2 regions of the Aequorivita marisscotiae genome follow, and region 2 is predicted to be linked to the other one. Evidence: riboswitches for the same ligand, from Rfam matches in the RefSeq annotation. Region 2 holds a riboswitch; the other holds the start of a gene.

Region 1 (12,303 bases), 250 kb from region 2:
AATGACGACATTGACACCCAACAACCATAATTTTTAAAATTTAGACAATGCAAGAAATAACATCCGTAATACTAGACAAAAAGCAAATAGCCCACAAGATTAAAAGAATTGCTTACCAAATTTACGAAACCAACGTAGAAGAAAAAGAAGTTGTAGTAGCCGGTATTACGGGCAACGGTTTTATATTGGCAGAAAAAATTAAGGTAGAAGTCGAAAAAATTTCGCCTATAAAAGTTTTGCTTTGCGAAGTTTTAATCGATAAAAAAAATCCTGCTGAGCCTCTGGAAACCACTCTGAAAAAAGAGAATTACGCGAATAAGTCACTTCTATTGGTAGATGATGTATTACATTCTGGAACCACTTTAATTTACGGCGTAAAACATTTTTTAGAAGTGCCTCTTAAACAATTTAAAACTGCGGTATTGGTAGATAGAAATCACAAAAAGTACCCAATAAAAGCAGACTTTAAAGGCATTTCGCTCTCTACATCCTTAAACGAAAACGTCTCGGTTATTTTTGAAAAAGGAAACGATAGAGCAATTTTAGAATAGACGTCCAACTATTTCTTCGGTAGTTTCCGCTATATTTTTAGCACTACTTTCTACAATAATATTGGCTTGATTGTAATAAAAAGTTCGTTCAAAAAGATGTTTTCGTATAAAATCATTAACCTCCTCTTCCGAATTTAAATGCGCCAATAGCGGCCTGTGCTCCTTTTCTAAAAGCAATCTATTGGTTAAAACTTCTAATGAATTTTTTAAATACACCAAAATTGTATTGGGCTCTTCCAACATAAAGGTAAGCGAATCTGCATAGCAGGGAGTGCCGCCACCGGTAGCCAAAACAAAGCTGCCAGCCTGTTTTAACAAAGTCTTTAATACTTTGTTTTCTGTTTTTCGAAAATAGATTTCTCCCTTTTGTGAAAAAATTTCAGAGACAGACAGATTTTCTGATTGTTCAATTTCGGTATCCAAATCCTTAAAAGGCAAGTTTAATACCGAAGCGAGTTTTTTTCCTACGGAAGATTTGCCGCTTCCCATATATCCTATTAAAATTATTTTCATCAGTATATTATATTTGAGAAATAAAGAGATGGAATGCCCCACTATTCATCTTCGGGTATTTTAAATTTGGTTTTGGGCATTTTATAGTTGTAAAATTGCAAAGTTCTCCTTTTTTACGACAAGAATCTTTAAAAAGAGTAAAGATAATTCAGAAAATATCGAAAAATTTAAAAATAATTCATTTGTGAAGCCTTGTTTTTCAGAGGTTTTAAAATTTCTTTAAATTTATTGCAGTTTCGTTTTGAGAATTTAATTTAATGATAGTATATTTGCACCCGCATTAAGGAAGACCTGGTAGCTCAGTTGGTAGAGCACCTCCCTTTTAAGGAGGTGGTCCTGGGTTCGAGCCCCAGCCAGGTCACTAATAATGTTTAAAGCCTCTTGAGTTCTTCAAGAGGTTTTTTTATTTAGACACATATATTTAAGGCGAGAAGTTTAGGGATCAAGACCAATTGTTGTGTTTATACAGAGCGGGTTTTTTTATGGCTATTCTGAAATGTTTTGGGTTAAGAAGCCGAATCGAGATCTAATCTTGTGCTGATGAGCCGTAAAAACTCTTGTAAATCTATTGCAGAAGCGTGATTGGGCAGACGAAATTGAAACTGACATAAGACCGCTGCGCGGGATGGATGCGCCAGCCGGGTTCGATAGCCTTTTGCTGGGCTACTTGGCTCCTAAAATTTTGACGGTAGATAGTTTTAAATTGAGTATTAATTAGCAGGTACTGCACAGAAAGGGAGTTTAAAGACCTATAATATTTTATAGTATTTTAATACTATAAACATACTATACAGATACTATAAACATACTATATAGATACTATAAATATACTTTACACATATTATACTATTATTTTAACCACACTATAAACTTGACCTACGGTGCTTAATGTGTTGTATTAGTTATATTTAAATTTTAGATTATGGTATAGCAGGTAGGAATTATAAAATTGAAAGGAACTATTGGAGGTATTAATCTTTACGAAACCAATAATGGAGAACGCTTAGACAGTGAAGCGGGAGGTGTTTTAGTAAAAGCAAATAAGAGAGACCTGTGCGAACCGTGGAGAATGCTTCGGAATTTGAACGTTGCAGTAAGAGCAAATTTTTATAATTGCGAAGGATAGTTTGACAAATTTTAGTTTATGAGTTAATGCAGGTTCTAAGGGAGTGTACATTAAAGTGAGTCATCGGTTAGAAATTCGTTTTCAAAATAATCTACATGGTTAGGAATATGTGTAAATAAAATATTCGTACTATCTCTCTCTATGTATTGCTTTTTGAATATCTTCCTCAGACAGGCTAACATAAGTCATCTCATAAAAACAATGCACAAGGATTTCCGGTTCTGAAAAGTTTATTAGACTGTCTTTACTAATCTCCATTCCCAACCATTGGCACCAGGGTAAAAATTCAATGCCTTGCGGATACTTTTCTTCCAAGCTTTTGGGATGGTTATAAATTCCCGCAACATCTATAAAGTAATCGCCATCGATAATATCGGTTTCCTTAGAAATCACAATAGCCATAGCTATACTTTTCGGATCCATTTCTTTCAATTTTTCGAACACCATTTTATAGCCTTCCAAATTGTTTTTTGCTTCTGGGTAGCTTTTTAAAAATTGGACTGAAATGGTTTCCCAAGTATGGTTGTGCATTAATTCATTTAAGATCATTACTCTTGTTGTTTAGAATTTTTAATTTTAGAATGTCTAACTTATAAGTTTGAATTTCTGTTCGAGCCCTTCCGGCAGGCTCGAGATAGAATATAGGCGAGAGCTACAAAATCCTAACGATAAATAAGGTCTCGACTGCGAACGAACGGACATTGCCAAACGGTTTCCCGATTAGAGATATTTGTTAATTCCTTTTGTATGCCGCAGTTATGCCAGGTTTTTCATATAGCTAATTACCGCCTTCCAATCGGCAAAGTCTTTTCCTTCTGGACCAAAGTGAATGTGTTTTCCTACAAATGCTCCGGCCCCATTTGCGGTTCTATCGTCGATAAGGAAATCCCCTTTCGCCAAATGTTTGTTATGCGAAAGAATCAATCTTTTATGGGCTGCCTTCGGCAAGTATTTCTTCACCCACAGTAATTTATCAGACCAGGCACTCGGATTCTCCCAAGGCGCGGTTGATAAAATGTAGGTGTCAAAATTCGCACACAACCATTTATATCCTTCAATAGCGCCGTCATATGGATCCATCAGAGAGAAAATGCCCGGAACCTCATCCAGCTTCTTATCATATTTTAATTTATCTTCCTCGCTAATTTTATCTATTCCACTTTGGAAATCTACCAGCACACTGTCCATATCCACAAAGACAGTTTGCTTGGCATTTCGCTTCTTCAGTTCTAACAGCTCATTGTAATTTTTAGTGTGGCGCACTACTTCCTCACAGAATAGTTTTGAGGAACTATCCGCTCCAAATCCCGAAGCGTCCACGGGATTCACCCCGAAGGCTTTCCTTTTTCTATTAACGCGGTTCGTAGCTTCCTGTGACATTGGATTGCGGGCAGAATCCATCATAAAATCCCATTCCTCCGCAAATAGCGCCAATTGTAATTGTTTTACCTGTGCAGCAAAGTCTGTTTTTTCTCTTTGGACTTTTCTTAATTGTTCAATTTCATAATCCGTTAAATATTCTTTGTATTCTTTTAAAATTTTTCCAATAGTTAAATGCATAATTTGTTTTTTGTTAAGTATTAATAATTGATAGTTAAGGGTTTTTGGTTAATCGCTTGTTACAAAATTAAAATTTACAAAGGTGTACTTCTCCCCTTTTTTGTAGGTCATTTCGGTATTTTCCTTTACCAATGCTGTGCATAGGGCCACTTCGTGCCTTACTTGGTCTTCATTCAAATGGGCAATGTCGTCATTAAGAAAGATTACGCTCTCGGCATAGATTCCATCCCAGTACCATTTTTGATACACTACATCAAAGTCTTCTATTACGGCTTCGGTGCTTAAAATAATTTTTGTGCCTTCCTCGACGGGCAGGTCTTTAAATTTTTCTGTCATAATTTTAGTTTTAGGGTTATTAATAAATTAATTTTTAATGCGTTTTTCGCATAGCTTTCCCACCTGACACTTAGCGTCGTTCCCAGTATTGGAACGGCGGTGGCAGCAGCAAATTTTGTTTAGTGTTTTTAGTTTTAAAAACACTGTTTTTTGTTGTTATCGGTAAAAAAAGGAATAAGACATATTTTTCCTAAAAGTAGGCTCATTGTTTAAGCACCTTCGCCTGCTTGGGCAGGTTGCTATCACTTTCTTGTGATTCGTAATGACGATTAAATATACGGAATTTTTATTTTTTGGGCAAGGGGTTTTAGGGAATACTTAATTCAGATGGAAGTTATTAATTACAGATACATGAAGCGTTATAATTAAAACTAGAAATATCATGTGAGAATTCTAATTCCTTTAGTTTGAAGATTATACCAAAATTAACTCTAAGCTAGAACTATGTGCAATTTTTTTTATTATTACTAAATCGTTTGAGGTAAGGTCTTCAGTCGTGATTACTTTAATGTCATCATTAAAATCAACAAACTTATTTTGCTCCTGTATTTTCAATTTTGAAGAATCGATTACAATAAACTTATTTTTACAGTTCTTTAAAATTTCACTTTTTGACCTTATTTCGTAAGTGCTATGTACGGCAAAACCTTCATTTCTATAAACGCCGTTTGCACCCACAAAACAGATGTCCGCCCCGCCAAGTTTCGATATTGTTTCTTGAAAACCCGAATCTACATTTTGATATATTTCATCATCATTAACTACAGCGAGTGAATTGGGCCTAATACGACCTTCTGTCATGAATACACTCAAAATATTATTATTATCCACAAGCCCTAATTTACTTGAATACATGAATAGCTCTTGTGCAATAGGAATTGAATTCGTAACAACTTTTAAGTTATCCCATAGTCCCATTTCTAGTCCTTTATTGATTTCTTTGGCTATTGCCAAAGTTGTTGAACCTGAATCTAAGGCTATAATATAATTTGAATTTATAAATTTAATTGCTCGTTTCGCAATTTTCTCCTTATTTTTTGAATGAATAGCTAATTTCCAAGAATAATGTTCTTGTTTAACCCAGATGTACTCACCATCACTAACTATTCCTGTTAAATGATTCTGTTTTATTATTCTTGCAATTAATTCTTTAAAAGTAAATATAGAAATATCAACTAGCTCATTTTGTTCTTTTAACATATCTAAAAGTTGCAGTAAATCGAGAGGGTTGTTTTGACGATAGGGATAAACTAACAATCTTACCTTTTCAGCAATTTCCTTTATAAAATTGTCGGCTTCATCCAATAAGTCTAAAGATGATTTTTGATCTGATTCTAACCCGCTTCCATATAATTCTTTACACGTCCATGCAAATAATTGATTAATTAAATTTTTAGCGGTCACGGCAATAGCTTCATCCGAAAACTCATAGCAAGGAAGAAATAATCGCTTTTTAATATTATTATCTTCAAGTGAATCCCAAATATCCTTTTCTAACACAATGGGAAGTACGAATGGTCTACTAAGTTTAAGTTCCTTTTTTATGCCCCATTCAAATTCTTGCATTACCCAATTTGATTCAACGGCATTCCTGTCAATAATCAATACCAAAAAATGAATATCCTCGTCGATCGTTTTCTTTATGGTATTTTGGACTTCCTCTCCAATAAGAAGTTTCTTTTCGTCAATCCATAATTCAATAAAGTCAGGCAAATGTTTTCTTAACTCCTTAATAAATAATTTTTGTCTTTGACTATGACTAATAAATATTTTCATTTTATATACATTTAAGAGTTTCTTAAAAATAAATATGCGCCTATAAGTAAAATGATTAATATTAAATACAATAAGAAAATTGAGAATCTAAACAATAACGGGGAAAATAAAATTTCCTTTTTCAATGAGGTGATATCCATGTTAAAATTAATTTGGTGATTTTCAATTTCGATGGTATAATGTGCTCGGTAGATTTTTTCCAACCATAAGTAATAGGTATCTAAAAACCAAAAAATAACAATTATTGGTAACCCTATAATCAGAATTACAAACTTTTGATTATCCAAACTTAATGCAATTAAACCTGTAATCAGTGTTATGCACCATCCTTTAATTAAAAAAGAATTTGTGCTCAGGCGAGAAATAACATTCTGAATAAATTCAAGATGTTTGATTTTCAATTGTTCACTCATTAATTTTCAATTTAATGCTTATATGCATTTATTATATCATTGATAGATATTTTAATTATACATATCAGCAAGCTATTCTAAAATAAGTATTTCCATTAAAGATATCCTGAAAACACCTCTTAGACAATGGTTAAATTAATTAGGGAGAGTAGTAAATATATAAAAAATTGGCTTATGAGCAATAGACGTTTCTTTTTCTTCTATAAGATTTCAAATGCTATTAGAGAGAATTGACCAATGTAATCTTATTCAATAATACTCCTTAATATACCCATAAGCCCGCTCAAAAAGCACCTGATCTTTATGAAGCTTATATTTCAATAGCGCCTTTCTAAGCGACTGCTGAACTTCCCGCTCACCTGAACTTGTTGTTTGCCAACCGGGAAAACTTACCATCCTTACAATACCATCTATATCATTTACAATTCGTTCTACAACCGCAGGGGTTTGATCGGTTTTAAGTTCTAAAAACAATTCAGTTAATGCTGCTTGCGGCGTTTTTTCCTGTATCTTTTCTTCAATTTCCTTTTCCGCTTGAACTGTTTCCTTAGCAAGTTTACAAAGTTCTTTTACAAACTCTATGGAAGTAATTAATCCCTGTTCGGCTTGATCTCTTAACGCTTCCAAACGCTCACTTAATTTTTTAAATTTTGGGTCACCAGAATGCTTTTTAAATCTCTTTACTAGTATTTTCTCAAGCTTTTTGGCATTGGCAGGATCGGGATTATTAAAAATGGTCTCAATAACATCTGCATCAAGTCTATATTCTTCCAAAGTATGTACATCGCCCACATGAATATTTTCATGCATTAATTTAGTGGTCTGGGCTCCCAAAGCAATCCATAACAATTTACCCAAATTGTCACCAGCAGGCCTAACAGACTCGAAAACTTGAGATAACCATTTATAATCTTCTTGATAAATATCAAGCATTCTATCTGGTGATAAAGACTCCCATAATTTGGATAGATACTTATAATCTTTTGCAAAGGCATCTTTCTTTACGTCATCCTTAATAGCATTTTGCGCTTTTTCCAATCCCTCAAAGCCCTCAATCGTTCTATCTACTCCTTCAAAATGAGCTAAAGCATTCTTTACAGCTTCAGGTAGTTTAGTTCGCAATAAGGATAGATTGGTAATTTATAATAATCTCTCAACCTTCTTTCACCAAACTGAAAATCTTGGTGTTCTTCAATATAATCTGACAAAATATTAGCCAAACGGGATTTAGAAGGATTCAAATTTCCTAAAACCTCTTCCTGTTGTAAAGCCTTTTCAAAGCTTTCTATTATTAATCTGTTATGCACCTTCAGCGATTTATCCAATGCTTAAAACTACAAAATTCACTTGGAAATTCTTTGGAAGATCATTTCCAAGTTGTTTCCAATCCTTTTCCAACTCTTTTTTCAGTATCTCTCTTTATTTGTTCCATCATTGAGAATCTAGAAGCTTTAAAGATTTTAATATCAGTAAGGAGGCAATAAGTAATGCCATTAGATGAAGTGGGGAAATAAGTCTTCCGCATAACTTCAGTATCTCCTTCTTCCCCTTTACGAGACAAGACCAGTCCTCAACATTTCATTTTAAAAAATCACAACAGATTTTTTAAAACAATCACCCTATTGTTTATCCAAAAAATTCACGTTCAAATGAAAAAAGCAACATTATTAATCGTCATGTTACTATCTATTATTTCGATAAGCTCTTGTACACCAGAAGCTAGAATAGACCAAATAGAACCACAAAGCTGTTGTGGTGATGATGGAAATCTTCCTCCACCACCTCCATTTGGTGGCGGCAATTAACAATTTCCAAAAATAAGTTCCTATTTTTGAGGAATGAAGAAGCCCCAATTTTCATTCCTCCTTTTTTGTTTTGTATCAATCATTTTACCACAAAAAATGATTGGTCAATATAAAATTGACAGCACTGCCTATCACTTCAAACGTATTCTAAATCCGCAGCACAGCTCAGATTTCCCGAAAGCAATTAGTTATTATACCCGTTTAAAGGAAAAGCATCTAAAAGATAAAAACACTTATAAGGCCATCCAAGACCTACAGATGATCGCCATTGCTGAATTTGAAATGGGCAATAGTTATGATAGTGAAGCCGCAACCGTGGAAGCTTTTGAATTAATAGATACGTCCTTACATACAGATACTTTAGTTGATGCCAAAAAAGGTTTGTACAATCAATTGGGTAGAATTTACCGGGCTACTTACAGATATGAGGAAACTATAAAAGCCTACACGAATGCCTTAAAATTCTCTTCAAATAGAAACGACAGCCTTACGCTTTTAAACAATACCGGCAATGTATATATGGATATGGGCCGCTATAAAAAAGCTTTGGAAAAATTTAACCTTGCTTTGCTAAAAAAGGGAGTGAAGCAAAACACGCTTTCCTATGCTAGGTTATTGAACAATAAAGGTGTGGCACAGGCCAAAATTGGTAATAATGAGGAGGGTCTAAATAATATGCAACAGGCCTTAGAACTAAGAGAACTCAAAAACGATATGCCTGGTAAATATTCCAGCTATAAAAGTTTGGCGCGCTATTATTTTGAGCAAGGGGATAAAAAACAGGCTTTGGAATTTGCAAATAAAGCGTATGGGGTGGCTAACAACATTAACAGCCTTTCCTTTTTAGAAGATGCCCTTTCGCTTTTTGCAAGTATGAGTGAAGATATAAAAACAGTACAGTTTGAAAAAATTACCGATAGCATAACCAAGGAAAAACAACTGGCAGAAAATAAGAATGCTTTTATGAAGTACAATGTGGAGAAGGAACGCAAAAATACCCTTGCCGCCCAGTTGGAAAAAGAGAGGCAGAAAACGTGGACTATTTTAATATTGGCATTGGCCATAGTGGGATTTTTGATGAGTATTGTTCTTTATTTCACTATAAAGAACAAGCACAGACAGGAGAAGATCAAGCAGGTACATATAACTGAAAAGCGCATCTCCAAAAAAGTACACGACGAAGTGGCAAACGATGTATATAGACTTATGGCGAAACTACAGAGCAAGCCTGCTGGAAAGGATGAAATTTTGGATGATCTGGAATCTATTTATGATAAGAGCAGAGACATTTCTAAGGAAAACAGTGCCGTTGCTGTTGAAAACTTTCAAGATACCCTGTCTGATTTGTTGTTGGGTTATGAAAACGAAAATGTGTCTGTAATCCAAAGAGATAGTTCTCCTATTGATTGGAGCAAGGTAAGCACTATTAAAAAAACCAATCTCTTTAGGGTATTGCAGGAGTTGATGACGAATATGGCCAAGCACAGCAACGCCACCGCGGTGGTGCTGAATTTTGAGCAAAAAGGAAAAACTATTGCCATTAAATATGCCGATAATGGGAAGGGCTGTTTATTAAATAGCAAGAATGGACTTCAGAATGCGGAATCCCGCATAAAAGCGATTAACGGAACGATTACTTTTGAATCAGAACCAAATAAAGGGTTTAAGGCAACTATAATTATTTGAGTATGTTTAAGAAAGTGCTAATTTCAGACGACCTCGATTGTATTAACCAAGGCGTAATAGCGGTATTGCAAGCCTTAAAGGTTGAGGCTATTGCCGAAGTTGTGTATTGCGATGATGCTTTCCTAAAAATAGAAAAGGCAATTTTAGAGAAAGCCCCGTTTGATTTGTTGATAACAGATCTATCATATACCCCTGACCATAGGGAACAAACCTTTTCGTCTGGCGAAGACTTGATAGCTGCACTAAAGAAAAAGCATCCCGAATTACCTATTATAGCCTATTCGGTAGAAGACCGATTGCAACGAGTGCGTTCCCTTGTTGTCAATCACAAGCTTAACGGCTACGTATGTAAAGGCAGAAGAGGCCTTGAAGAATTGAAGACTGCAATACATAAAGTATTTGAGGGAGAAACCTATCTATCACCACAAGTTGAAAATGCACTCTCTAAAAAGTCCACCCCTATTATAGAAGATTATGATATTGCGTTAATGGAGCAATTGGCAAATGGGCTGTCTCAAAAGGAAATCAGTGAACATTTTAGGAGTGTAAATATCGTGCCTAGTAGTTTAAGCTCCATAGAAAAGCGAGTAGGAAAACTTTGTATTCATTTTAAAGTGAAAAATGCCATTCACCTCGTAGCAACGGTTAAAGACCTAGGATTAATTTAGTTAAATGGCTTTTGGATTTAGGGAGGCTTAGAATTTGTAAAAAAAATCGCCGCTTTACGGAATCCCGCAAAGAAATGGTTTGATAACTCCCTTTATTTGTAAAGGGAATAAAAGTTCGTATTCTGGGGAGAACTATTTTGAACTTTCCCGATAGCCGTTCTATCTTTTGATAGAACGGTTTTTTTTAAAGTTGTATATAGGGTTTAGCCAAATATCTTTCTGTATTAGCATATCACCTATTTTTTTGGAAAGAATGAGTTAAGTATGGTAAGCTGCAAATTTGAGAAGTCCGTGCCGAGAAAAGCGATCAAATTATTTTTTAAACTTTAAACTAAGGATTAGCTGGCTAATTTTTTAAATACTTCAAAGTCGCGTTAAAATTTTCCTATAATTTATTTTGAAGCTTTCAATAATTATGATGTTTTATACTTTTATGTAAAACAATCTATTTTGAAAAAAGCAATACTCGTATCTCTTGGGCTTATTATAGCTATTATTGGGATTATTTACATTTCATTATGGAGCAAGCCAGCTAATCCGGAAACCGACGTAATTATAGCTGCAGACAACATAGATGCAATCGATTTTAATAAAATTGATAGCGTTACCGTTGCAGCCAGTACTTTGTATAAAGGAGATATGCTAAAAAAGCTTATGCAAGGCGAACAATATAGAGATGTATGGGCAACCCCGGTAAAAGTACCCGTAGTTTATTTAGGCCAACTACACGGAGGTCTCTCTATTATAAAAAAGGGCGGGGGAAAACAAACTAAATCGTTGCGCCTAAAAAATGAAAAAGGAGTGGTTTATACCCTTCGGAGCGTTGCAAAGGATCCCGATCCGTTAATTCCCGAATTCGCTAAAACCCTAGGTATTGAAAATATAATAATTGATGGGGTTTCGGCGCAACATCCATACGGCGCAATGGTTGCTGCAAAATTATCAGAAAAGATAAATATTCAACATACACATCCATCGTTGGTATTTGTACCTAAACAAAAACAACTCGACCAATATAATGAGGAATATGGCAATAAGCTGTATTGGTTGGAATATGAAACTAAAGGAGAAAAAAATTGGTCTAATCTAGAAAATATTATTGATCTCATTGACACCGAAAAATTACAGGAAAGAAAACTTAAATACCGAGATAGCCTCAAAATAGACAAAGCAGCCTTAATACGAAACCGATTGTTTGATATTGTTATTGGCGATTGGGACAGACATGCCAAACAATGGGGATGGTTTTTTCAAAAAAACCAAAATCACTATACCGCAATTCCATTAGCGAGCGATAGAGATAATGCATTCTTTTCCATAGATGGGGTTTTGCCTAGCATTATTTCATCCAAAAATATACAACCTCGGTTGCGACCTTTTGAGCGGGAGATAGCGTATATGCCCGGTCTTGTATATCCGTTTGATGTATATTTTTTAAAAAACACACCAAAGGAATTATTTATAGAAGAAGCTAATTATATTAAAGCCAACTTATCGGAAACGGCAATTGACGAAGCATTTGCAATATGGCCTAAAGCAATTTACGATATTCACGGTGAAAAAATTAAAGAAATACTAATCTCCCGCCGCAACGATTTAGAAAAATACGCTGTGCAATTTTATGAAGTTCTGCAAACAAACGAATATTTACAAAAGCCGTTAAAAGGTTCAGAAGATACTGATATACCTAAGAATTTGCAGCAGTGTTTTGAATGCCTATAAACCTTCAAGATTTCAACATTCAATACAAAAATACTTCATTATTTAATTGCATTCGTCAGCTATTTTATTGAAAGCATTTTAAAAGTATGCTTCATTTTTTTGCTTGTCTATTAAGGTGATTAGTTTTACATTTGCGCTCGCACTAAA
Region 2 (12,303 bases):
CGCGATTTCGGTGCCGCGCTGAGTCCGTTTAGTGCTTTTCAAATTATCCAAGGGCTGGAAACTTTGGAAATTCGACTTAAAAAACACAGTGAAAACGCACTGGAATTTGCAAAGTGGCTGCAAAGTTGCGAAGAAGTAGCATGGGTAAATTATCCTGGTTTGGAGGATAATCCGTATTTCCAACTTGCCCAAAAATACCTGCCAAAGGGGCAAAGTGGCTTGGTTACATTCGGGGTAAATGGTGGTTTTGAAGCTGCTAAAAAAGTAGTTGATAACGTAAAGTTATTTTCTCTTTTGGCGAATATTGGCGATACAAAATCGTTGATAATTCATCCCGCAAGCACTACGCACCAACAGCTCAGCGAAGTAGATCAAGATTCGTCGGGTGTAAGCTCAGATTTAATTAGACTTTCAGTGGGTCTGGAAAATATTGAAGATTTAAAAGCCGATTTACAACAAGCCTTTAAAGCTATTTGTAAAGAGGAATTGGTATAACTATTCCCCATTTTAACTCTGAAATCAAATGGCTAATCTTTCAAATTTAGAAATTGAGGAATACACAACCCATAGCGGGTTTACAGTCAAGAACCTTTCATTAACATATCAGGTTTTTGGAAGGCAATTGGGTACGGCACCCGTAGTTTTAGTAACGCACGCCCTTACTGGAAACAGTAATGTTTGTGGCGAAAATGGTTGGTGGAAACGGTTAATTGGTGCTGAAAAATGTATCGATATTAACGAATATACCATTCTATCATTCAATATTCCGGGCAATGGTTTTGACGGTTTTTTAATTGAAAATTATGAAAATATCACCATTAACGATGTAGCGCAATGGTTTTTAATAGGATTGGAACAACTTAAAATATCAAAAATTTTTGCTGGTATCGGGGGTTCCTTGGGCGGAAGTATTCTGTGGCAAATGGCAGTTTTACAACCAAAATTGTTTCAGAATATAATTCCCATTGCAACCGATTGGAAAGCCACAGATTGGGTAATCGCACAGTGTAGAGTGCAAAAACAGATTTTAAATAATTCTGAAAATCCTGTTCACGATGCCCGCGTTCACGCGATGACATTCTATAGATCACCGCAATCTTTTAAGCAGAAATTTAATAGAAGTTTTAGTGAAACCACTCCCATTTTTAATATTGAAAGTTGGCTGCTGCATCACGGCAAATCCTTAAAAAATCGTTTTCAATTGCAAGCCTACAAAATGATGAATCATTTATTAACGACATCAAATTTTGAATCCGAAGAAATTTTCAGAGAAGTGGCTTCAAAAATTGAAGGAAACATTTATTTGGTTGGAATTGATAGCGACGGATTTTATTTAAACGAAGAAATAAAAGAAACATATTCTTTATTAAAACCGATAAAAAATAACGTGCATTTTGCCGAAATAAATTCCATTCACGGACACGATGCATTTTTAATTGAATACAATCAATTGGCGGGAATTCTGAACCCCATTTTTAACACAGAAGCAATTACAAAAACAATAAATTATGAGCACGCAAGTATTGGATAACCCAGTTATAAACCGAATTGATCTAAACACCATAAAAAAGAAAAAGATAAACATTGCCATTTTCGGCCACGGAAATGTGGGTAGCCATTTGGTGAACCAAATAATCTCCTCGAAAGAAGAAATTTCCCGAAGACGCGATTTGGAACTGAATATTTTTGCAATCGCAAATTCAAAAACGGTATTACTTCAACAAGATGGATTAACCAAAAACTGGATTGACGAAAAAATTGAATCTGGTAAAGAATACAATCCCGAAGAAGTTATTTCCTTCGCGAAAAACAACAACCTTCAAAACCTGATTTTAGTTGATAATACTGCCGATGCAAGCTTTGTGCGAAATTATTCAAATTTTGTTGAAAACGGTTTCCATTTGGTTTCTTCAAACAAAATTGCCAACACATTGGATTTGAATTTTTACAAAGACCTTCGCCAAAAACTGACTTCAAAAAAACGTCAGTATTTATACGAAACAAATGTGGGCGCAGGACTTCCGTTGATTGATACCATTAAATTGTTACACCTTTCGGGTGAAAATATCACACGAATTCGCGGTGTATTTTCAGGTTCGTTAAGTTATATTTTCAATACTTTTTCTGAAGAAGACAAATCGTTCAGCGCCGTCTTAAATTCAGCAATCCACAATGGGTTTACAGAGCCAGACCCGCGCGAAGACCTTTGTGGCAATGACGTTGGCAGGAAATTACTTATCTTAGCAAGAGAATTGGATTTGCACAATGAGTTTGAAGATATTTCCATTCAAAACCTGATTCCAAAGGATTTGCGAAAGGTTTCAAAAGAAGATTTTTTAAATCGAATACAGGAATTGGACGTTCCGTTTCAAATTAAAAAGAAAAACCAATCGAAATATTTTGTTTTCCGTTACGTTGCAGATTTGCACGGCGATTTGTCAAAGGAAACGGGGGCGCTGTTGGATGTGAGTTTGGTATCGGTTCCCAAAAATAGTATGTTGGGAGCGCTAAAAGGAAGCGATTCAATTTTTGAAATTTATACCGAAAGTTACGGCGACAACCCAATCGTTATCCAAGGCGCCGGCGCGGGAGCAGCGGTTACGGCTCGAGGTGTTTTCGGAGATATTTTGCGGATAAGTGATAAAGAAAATTAAACTTCCTGCAATGTTTTAAAAACCTTGTAGGTCTAATGAAAAATTCGATGAAAATAAATTTAGAAAGAAAAAACAACAACTATCTTTTTGGAGCGCTGCGATGCGAGATAAAAGACTAAACCTCCTGCAAGGTGTTCCTCGCTTTTTCAGCGAGGCTCCTTGTAGGTCTAAAGAAAAATAATGAAAGTTAACTTAGAAAGAAAAAACGACAATTACCTATTTGAAGCAAAAGGCGCTTCGGGCGTTCCTGTATTCATAGACAATAAAACCGACGAACCATCCAAAGGCGCAAGCCCAATGGAGCTTTTGCTGATGGGCGTTGGCGGTTGCAGCGCGATAGACGTTATCATGATTTTGAAAAAACAGCGACAGGAAATTACTTCTTATAAAATGGAAGTGGAAGGCCAGCGAAAGGAAGTGCGCGATGCAAAACCTTTTGAGGCAATCCACGTAAAATTGTATTTGGAAGGCAAAATTGACGAAGCAAAAGCCATCCGCGCGGCGCAGCTCAGTTTTGAAAAATACTGTTCGGTTTCCATCACCATGGAGGCTTCGGTAAAGATTTCGTACAGCATCGTTCTCAATGGGAATGTTATAAAATGACGAAAAGACGAAATGACGAAATGATGAAAAGAGGAAAAGAGGAAAAAACGAATTCTTTTATGTCCTTTCATCCTTTAGCGAAGCAGTCCTTTCATCTTTTAGCGAAGCGGTCTTTTGTTCTTCAGCCCAGCGGTCCTAAGTCTTTTCCAAAACTAAATTTTGTATTGTAAACTTTATAATGTTACTTTGCATCAGTTCATATTCATAGTTAAAAGTTATCAAGAAAGGCCGAGGGAATAGACCCTTTGACGCCTTAGCAACCTCCCGAACTTTCGGGGAAGGTGCTACATTCTACTTCTGCCGTAGCGGGGATAGATAACAAAAATAGGTTCTTCCTTCACCTTTCTTGATATAATTTTTAAAATGGCGTGCCCCGTGAAAAACGGGTCGGGCTCTCGGCACTCGCTTTTATTTTTATTTTCAAAAAAATAAAGAGCTCAAACAAAGCCTCCATCCCTCACGCAAATCAGAAGACCTACAAGGTAGCCCGCGGCAATACCTTGCAGGATTTACGCAACTTCCTGCATGGTTTCCAAAACCTTGTAGGTTTATAAAAAAGGAAATAATGAATAAAATACAAAAAGCACTTCAAAACCGAATATTGATCCTCGACGGCGCAATGGGTACGATGCTGCAGCGCTATAAATTTTCGGAGGAAGATTTCCGTGGCGAGCGTTTCAAGGATTTTCATAAATCGGTAAAAGGAAACAATGATTTGCTTTCCATCACGCAGCCGCAGGCAATTGCAGAAATCCATTCAAAATATTTCGCGGCAGGCGCAGATATTGTGGAAACAAACACATTTTCCAGCACCACCATCGCGATGGCAGATTACGATATGCAGGATTTGGTTTATGAACTTAATTACGAATCGGCCAAAATCGCAAAAAAAGTAGCTGAGGAATTTACCGCAAAAGAGCCACACAAACCCCGTTTTGTGGCTGGAGCAATGGGTCCGACAAACAAAACCGCGAGTATGAGCCCCGATGTAAACGATCCCGGTTTTCGGGCAATTTCATTTGAAGAACTGCGTGTAGCCTACAAACAACAAGCCGAAGCCTTGATTGACGGAGGCGTGGATATCCTTTTGGTAGAAACTATTTTTGATACATTAAATGCCAAAGCAGCCCTTTTTGCAATTGATGAAATTAAGGAAGAACGAAATATTGAAATCCCCATAATGATTAGTGGAACAATTACCGATGCTTCCGGGCGAACGCTATCCGGCCAAACTGCAGAGGCATTTTTGATTTCAATTTCGCACATTCCACTTTTGAGCGTTGGTTTTAACTGTGCTTTGGGCGCCAAACAACTCACGCCCCATTTGGAAGTGATTGCAAACCGCACCAATCTTGCCGTGAGCGCCTATCCAAATGCGGGATTACCAAACGCGTTCGGCGAATATGATGAAAGCCCAACGCAAATGGCTTCGCAGGTAAAGGAATATTTAGACAAACAGTTGGTAAATATCATCGGCGGTTGTTGCGGCACCACCCCGGAACATATTCAGGCAATCGCTGAAATAGCTGCGCAATACAAACCGCGTCCTGTTTTTCAATCTGAAAACATTGCTATATGATTCCCACAAAACAAGAGGTAGTAGAAGCATGTGATCGTGTAAAGCCATACGTTCACAACACCCCTGTGCTAAAATCTTCTTTTATAAATGAATTGGTTGGCGCCGAAGTTTTCTTTAAATGTGAGAATTTTCAAAAGATGGGCGCTTTTAAAATGCGGGGTGCAACCAATGCCATTTTGCAACTTTCCGAAACGCAGAAAAAAGCGGGCGTCGTAACACATTCCTCCGGTAATTTTGCGCAAGCACTGTCTTTGGCGGCGAAAAATTTGGACGTAAAAGCATATATCGTTATGCCTGAAAATGCGCCACAAGTGAAAAAGGAAGCGGTAAAAGGTTACGGCGGAATAATCACGGAATCTGAATCTACTCCAATCGCCCGTGAAACCGAAGCCGAACGGATTCAAAAAGAAACTGGCGCTACATTTATTCATCCTTCAAACAACAGAAATGTAATTCTTGGCAATGCAACTTCGGCGTCTGAATTGCTGCAATCACACCCCGATTTGGATTGTATTTTCACGCCCGTTGGTGGTGGTGGATTGATTGCCGGCACTTCACTTGCAGTAAACTATTTCGGAAATAACTGTAAAACAATCGGTGGCGAACCTTTTGAAGTTGACGATGCTTTTCGAAGTCTTCAAAGTGGAAAAATAGAATTCAACGAAACCACAAATACAATCGCCGACGGACTTAAAACCTTTCTGGGCGATATCAATTTTCCAATTATACAGGAATTTGTTTCAGAAATAATTCGTGTTGAAGAAGCCGAAATCATTTCCGCAATGAAACTTATTTGGGAACGTATGAAAATAATCATTGAGCCAAGCAGTGCAGTTGCTTTTGCAGCCTTGCTTCGCGAAAAAGATAGATTTAAAAACAAAAAAGTTGGAATTATAATTTCTGGCGGAAATGTGGATTTAAAGAATTTGCCATTCTAAAACCTTGGCGTCTTTGCGACTTTGCGAGAAAAAATGCACGCAAAGTCGCAAAGACGCTAAGCAAATAAAGTTGAAATGAAAGATAAAAGATATTTAAAATTATCAGGCTTAGAGCCTTTAATCATCACCCCTGAAAGCAATTTCATAAATGTGGGAGAACGCACCAATGTGGCAGGTTCAAAGAAATTTCTTCGACTTATAAAAGAACGAAATTTTGAGGAAGCACTTTCCGTTGCCCGTGAACAAGTTGAAAACGGCGCACAAATCATCGACATCAATATGGATGATGGTTTAATTGATGGGAAAGAGGCTATGGTGAAATTTTTAAATCTCGTAATCGCCGAACCGGATATTTCGCGTGTTCCCATTATGATTGATAGCAGCAAGTGGGAAATTATTGAAGCCGGTTTGCAGGTGGTTCAGGGTAAATGTGTGGTGAATTCCATCAGTTTAAAGGAGGGCGAAGCTGAATTCATCCACCACGCAAAACTGATTAAACGCTACGGCGCCGCGTTAATCGTGATGGCTTTTGATGAAACTGGTCAAGCCGATAATTACGAGAGACGAATAGAAATCGCCAAACGCTCCTATGATATTTTGGTGAATCAAGTAAAGTTCGCACCCGAGGATATTATTTTCGATTTAAACATTTTTCCCGTCGCAACGGGAATGGACGAACACCGAAGAAATGCGGTCGATTTTATTGAAGCCACACGCTGGGTTCGGGAAAATCTGCCACACGTGAGTGTAAGTGGTGGGGTGAGCAATGTTTCATTCAGTTTCCGCGGAAATGATCCCGTACGGGAAGCGATGCATTCCGTGTTTTTGTATCACGCCATTCAAGCCGGGATGAATATGGGGATTGTAAACCCATCATTGCTGGAGGTGTATGATAATATTCCAAAGGATTTATTGGAGCGCGTTGAAGACGTTATGTTAGACCGTCGTGAGGACGCCACGGAACGTTTGCTCGATTTTGCCGAAACCGTAAAAGGAAGTGCAAAGGAAAGTAAAATCGATCTCTCTTGGCGCGAAGAATCGTTGCAAAACCGAATTACGAGAGCGTTGGTAAAAGGAATTGATGAATTTATTATTGAAGATATTGAAGAAGCACGAATTAGCGTTTCAAAACCCATTGAGGTAATCGAAGGTCATTTAATGACAGGAATGAATGTTGTTGGCGACCTTTTCGGCAGCGGAAAAATGTTTTTGCCGCAAGTGGTGAAGAGTGCGCGGGTTATGAAAAAAGCGGTGGCGTACTTGCTCCCATATATTGAAAAAGCTAAAAAGGATTTGGCTGAAAAGTCCCCCCAACCCCCTAAGGGGGCTTTACAGGATTCCGAAACTTCGGTTCCCCCTTTGGGGGATAGGGGGACAGACTCAGCAGGCCGCATACTGATGGCAACTGTGAAAGGCGATGTACACGACATCGGGAAAAACATTGTCGGCGTTGTTTTGGCGTGCAATAATTATGAAATTATAGATTTGGGCGTAATGGTGCCGCCTGAAAAAATAATAGCGACTGCAAAGGAGGAAAATGTGGATGCCATCGGCTTGAGTGGATTAATTACGCCTTCGTTGGACGAAATGGTTTTTTTGGCGAAGGAAATGCAACGGCAAAATTTCAAAGTACCGCTATTAATTGGCGGTGCAACTACAAGTAGAGCGCATACTGCGGTAAAAATTGATCCGCAGTACGAATGTGCGGTTGTTCATATAAATGACGCTTCCCGTGCCGTTACCGTGGTTGGTGATTTGTTGAAAAAAGAAACTTCAACTTCCTATAAAGAAAATATAAAGCAGGAATATGATACTTTCAGAAAGGATTTTTTGAAACGCCAAAAGGTAAAAACATATCTCCCACTTTCCGAAGCGCGGAAAAATAAATTTCAAATAGATTGGAAGTCTTCTGAAATAGTTAAACCGAATCAGTTGGGAGTTCACGTACTAAAAGACTTCGATTTAAATCTATTGTTGGATTATTTAGATTGGACGCCTTTTTTTAGAAGTTGGGAGCTTCACGGAAGATATCCCAATATTTTAACCGATGAAGTTGTGGGTGAACAAGCGTCGGAATTATTTAAAGATGCACAACAAATGCTCAACAAAATAATTTCAGAAAAACTATTGGAGGCACGGGCGGTATTTGGAATTTTTGAGGCGAATACTATTAATGACGACGATATTGAATTGCAGAATGTCAGTTCGAGCGCAGTCGAGAACCTTTCCACAAAAGGAAAATTTAACTTTAGAACCCTACGCCAACAATCACAAAAAGCAAAAGGAAAACCCAACATTGCCTTGGCAGATTTTATTGCGCCAAAAGAAACTGGAATTCAGGATTACATTGGCTGTTTCTGCGTTAGCGCAGGTTTTGGAACTGCAGAACTGGCCGCCAAATATGTTGCAGACCATGACGATTACAACGCAATTATGGTAAAAGCATTGGCAGACCGTCTGGCGGAAGCTTTTGCGGAATATTTACACAAAGAGGTGCGCACCAATTATTGGGGGTATGCTTCGGAAGAAAATCTTAGTAACGAAGATTTAATTTCAGAAAAATATAAAGGAATTCGTCCCGCGCCGGGCTATCCCGCCTGTCCCGACCATTTGGAAAAGCGTACCATTTGGAAACTTTTGAACGTGAAGGAGAATATAGATGTAGAACTTACAGAACATATGGCAATGTGGCCAGCGGCCTCAGTTTCTGGCTATTATTTTGCCAATCCCGAAGCGCGCTATTTCGGTCTCGGAAAAATAAAGATAGACCAAGTGGAAGATTTCGCAACCCGAAAAAATATGAATTTAGACGAAGCCACGAATTGGCTTCGTCCCAATCTCGCTGACTAACCTGCAAGGTATTCCCCGACGCAGGAGGGGTTCCTTGTAGGTCTTTAAATAAATAATAAGATACCCGCCAAAGTTTATATTGAGCGGAGACGAAATACGGATAACTACATGAAAGTAACCGAACACATAAAAAACGGCAACGGAAAAACACAATTTTCGTTTGAAATTTTACCGCCTTTGAAGGGTGAAAACATACATTCCATTTTTGAAAATATTGATCCGTTAATGGAATTTAAACCACCGTATATCAATGTTACCTATCATCGTGAGGAATACGTTTTTAAGGAATTAAAAAACGGTTTAATTGAAAAAAAAGTTGTTCGCAAGCGGCCCGGAACAGTTGGTATTTGTGCCGCAATCCAAAATAAATATGAGGTTGATGCCGTCCCGCACATACTTTGCGGCGGATTTACAAAGGAAGAAACCGAGAATTTTTTAATAGATCTTCAGTTTTTGGGGATTGACAATGTAATGGCGCTTCGGGGCGATGCCGTGAAAAGCGAAACCTATTTCACCCCCAATAAAAACGGACATAAATACGCTTGCGACTTGGTGTCGCAAATACATTTAATGAATCACGGTAAATATTTGGATGAAGAACTTCAACATACGTTTCCGACGGATTTCTGCGTGGGCGTTGCCGGTTATCCCGAAAAACATATGGAGGCACCCAGTAGTGAAAGTGATATCCACTTTCTGAAAAAGAAAATTAAAAATGGCGCAGAGTACATTGTTACGCAAATGTTTTTCGATAATGAAAAGTACTTCCAATTTGTAGAAAAATGTAGAGCAGAAGGAATTACCGTGCCTATTATTCCGGGATTAAAACCCATTGCTGTTAAATCGCATCTCAATTTAATTCCGCATAGATTTAAAGTAGATTTGCCGGATTCCTTAGTAAAGGAAGTGGTTAAAGCAAAGGATAACAAGGCTGTTCGGCAAATTGGGATAGATTGGTGCGTAAAGCAGAGCAAGGAACTTGTTAAGGCTGGCGTACCGTTTCTTCACTATTATTCCATGGGAAAAAGTAGTAATATAAAAATAATTGCTTCGCAGGTGTTTTAACTGAAAAAGAAAATAAATGCTTTCCCTCAATGTTTGAAGATTAGTTTATCTTTACGACCGTTGAAAAAATATGAAGCACCTACTTTCATCATTTGTTGCGATACTTTTTTGTTTCCCGCTTTTTTCGCAAGAAAAGGAATCGAAACCGATATCCCTAGAAGCTGAAGTTTTCTACGGGTCAATTTTAGAACACAATCCCGATATACAACATTTAATTACAGGTCATCCCACAGGTTTAATTTTTGCATTAAATAGAAAAACTTTTGGTTTTAAGGAATGGGAGCGACGCTATAATTATCCTGATTGGGGGTTTACCGGTGCCTATCAAAATTTGCACAATGAGTTTTTAGGAAATGCTTTTAGTGCATACGGCCATCTTAATTTCTACTTTTTAAAACGTAACTTAATGATCCGGGTAGGGCAGGGGGTTGCTTTTGCTACTAATCCTTTTGATCCAAGTACCAATTTTAGAAACAATGCCTACGGCACGCATTTTTTGAGCAGCACGCTGTTAAAGGCTAGTTTTATACGCGAAAATATCTGGAAAGGCTTGGGGTTTCAAACTGGAGTTACCATAATACATTACAGTAATGCCAATTTAAAGGCTCCCAACAATAGCACTAATACTTTGGCGGTAAATGCGGGTGTAATTTATCAATTAGATTACAAAGAACTTCCGGAATATATAGTAAAGGAAGATTCGCTCAGTAGGACGCACAGCGAGCGTTTTAAATATAATTTTGCCATCAGATCTGGCTTAAACGAGAGCGATGTTGTGGGGCTGGGCCAAGAGCCGTTTGTTGTTCTTTCAGCTTTTGTGGATAAGCGCATTAATTATAAAAGCTCTTTTACCGCCGGGATAGATATTTTCTACGCTGTTTTTTTAAAGGAATTAATTAAGTATCGCTCCATTGCGTATCACGAAGATAATATTACCGGAGATGAAGATTATAAACGTGTTGGGATATTTGCGGGGCACGAGTGGCGCTTCAACAAAGTGGCTTTCGTTTCGCAGTTGGGATATTACATTTACTATCCATACGAGTTTGAAAACCGCGTATATAACAGATTGGGTTTAAAGAGATATTTCTTTAATGATACCGTTTTTGCAGCTGTTACCGTACACGCCCATTGGGCTAAAGCCGAAGCTGTGGAATTTGGTATTGGCTACCGTTTATAAAATAATAAATTTTTCAGAAACAGAGGTTATGAAAAAATTAGTTTACATAGCATTATTGCTTCTTTTTGCTGGCTGCGACTCAGAGAAGGGCTGGGACTGTATTCAGGCTTCTGGAAATATTGTTGCCAAAGAAGTAAGTGTTCCGCCTTTTACAAAAATTATTGTTTGGGATCGTATTAAACTTTATATTCAGCAGGGAGAAGAACAAAATGTACGCATTGAAACGGGTGAGAATATTATGTCTAATATTGAAGTCTTTGTTAAAAATGGAAAATTGGAAATTCAAAATAATTACGGCTGTAACTTGGTACGCGATTACGGAGAAACAAAAGTATATATAACTGCTCCCGATATTACTGAAATAAGAAGTAGCACCGGTTATACTATTGAAAGTATAGGGGTGCTTAAATATCCATCGCTAACACTTTTATCTGAAGATCAGCAAAATGAAGATTTGTATCAGATTGATGGCGATTTTAAACTTGAATTGGAAGTTCAAAATTTGAATATTGTAGCCAATGGGCTTTCAACATTTTATCTTTCAGGCGCTGCAGAATTTGCGAGTTTTGGATTATATGCTGGAAATTCACGAATATTTTCTAAAGATTTAATTGTACAAACGCTGTACGTTCATCACAGAAGCACGGCCGAAATGGTTGTAAATCCGCAATTGGCCATTCGCGGAAAAATCTTGAGTTTGGGCAACGTAATTTCTAAAAACAGACCGCCGATTATTGAGGTTGAAGAACTCTATCGGGGTCGTCTTATTTTTCAGTAGTTAATTCGGTAAATAATTTTTCTAAAGTGGTATTTTTTTGATGCAGTTGAAGAATTTTTAATCCGTTATCATGCGCAAAATCAAATACTTTGGCCCGCATGTCCTGTTCTGTTTTAAAATATAGCTGATAGACAAAACCTACAGAATTTTCAACCTTTTCAATCATTGGAAGTTTTTGTAACGCTACTTCTTCCACACGATAATCAAACTCTACTTCAATAATTTGCTGTTTATTGTTTTTTAAATCTTTTAGCTTTTTATCAAGTACAATTTCACCTTTATTAATAATTATCACGCGATCGCAAATGGCTTCTACTTCCTGCATAATATGTGTAGAAAGCAATACCGTTTTTTCTTCCCCAACGTTTTTTATAAGTTCGCGGATTTCAATTAATTGGTTGGGGTCTAAACCAGTAGTTGGCTCGTCGAGTATTAATACATCCGGGTTGTGCAACAGTGCATTTGCGAGCCCTACGCGTTGGCGATATCCTTTTGAAAGCGCTCCAATTTTTTTATTGGCTTCTGGCGTTAATCCTGTTTTTGTGATTATAATTTCTACTTCTGTTTTCGGGATATTGTAAATTCCCGCATTAAAAAGAAGGTATTCCCGAACATACATGTCTAAATAAAGCGGATTGTGCTCTGGAAGATAACCA

Evidence for each region. A riboswitch is a leader RNA that binds a small molecule or an ion and turns the genes downstream of it on or off. The one in region 2 is predicted to bind S-adenosylmethionine.
Region 1: another riboswitch for S-adenosylmethionine. It lies ahead of QCQ61_RS00285 (hypothetical protein); the one in region 2 lies ahead of QCQ61_RS01505 (homocysteine S-methyltransferase family protein).

What each region holds. Positions count from the first base shown of each region.
Region 1 is NZ_CP122379.1:52,783-65,085, forward strand. It holds gene QCQ61_RS00250 (RNA-binding S4 domain-containing protein) at 1-30, shown strand, start outside; gene QCQ61_RS00255 (phosphoribosyltransferase family protein) at 48-551, shown strand; gene QCQ61_RS00260 (shikimate kinase) at 543-1,064, opposite strand; tRNA gene QCQ61_RS00265 (tRNA-Lys) at 1,353-1,425, shown strand; gene QCQ61_RS00270 (hypothetical protein) at 2,014-2,190, shown strand; gene QCQ61_RS00275 (DUF6557 family protein) at 2,320-2,739, opposite strand; gene QCQ61_RS00280 (5' nucleotidase, NT5C type) at 2,947-3,750, opposite strand; gene QCQ61_RS00285 (hypothetical protein) at 3,799-4,086, opposite strand; SAM-I-IV-variant riboswitch at 4,260-4,357, opposite strand; gene QCQ61_RS00290 (TIR domain-containing protein) at 4,501-5,862, opposite strand; gene QCQ61_RS00295 (hypothetical protein) at 5,874-6,275, opposite strand; gene QCQ61_RS00300 (hypothetical protein) at 6,525-7,397, opposite strand; gene QCQ61_RS00305 (hypothetical protein) at 7,925-8,080, shown strand; gene QCQ61_RS00310 (tetratricopeptide repeat-containing sensor histidine kinase) at 8,177-9,766, shown strand; gene QCQ61_RS00315 (response regulator) at 9,769-10,434, shown strand; gene QCQ61_RS00320 (hypothetical protein) at 10,885-12,156, shown strand.
Region 2 is NZ_CP122379.1:298,394-310,696, reverse strand. It holds gene QCQ61_RS01520 (O-acetylhomoserine aminocarboxypropyltransferase/cysteine synthase family protein) at 1-495, shown strand, start outside; gene QCQ61_RS15525 (alpha/beta fold hydrolase) at 524-1,531, shown strand; partial or broken gene QCQ61_RS15520 (homoserine dehydrogenase family protein) at 1,572-2,654, shown strand; gene QCQ61_RS01510 (OsmC family protein) at 2,835-3,257, shown strand; SAM riboswitch class I at 3,470-3,579, shown strand; gene QCQ61_RS01505 (homocysteine S-methyltransferase family protein) at 3,823-4,836, shown strand; gene QCQ61_RS01500 (pyridoxal-phosphate dependent enzyme) at 4,833-5,774, shown strand; gene metH (methionine synthase) at 5,850-8,624, shown strand; gene metF (methylenetetrahydrofolate reductase [NAD(P)H]) at 8,733-9,689, shown strand; gene QCQ61_RS01485 (acyloxyacyl hydrolase) at 9,760-10,869, shown strand; gene QCQ61_RS01480 (head GIN domain-containing protein) at 10,898-11,647, shown strand; gene gldA (gliding motility-associated ABC transporter ATP-binding subunit GldA) at 11,634-12,303, opposite strand, start outside.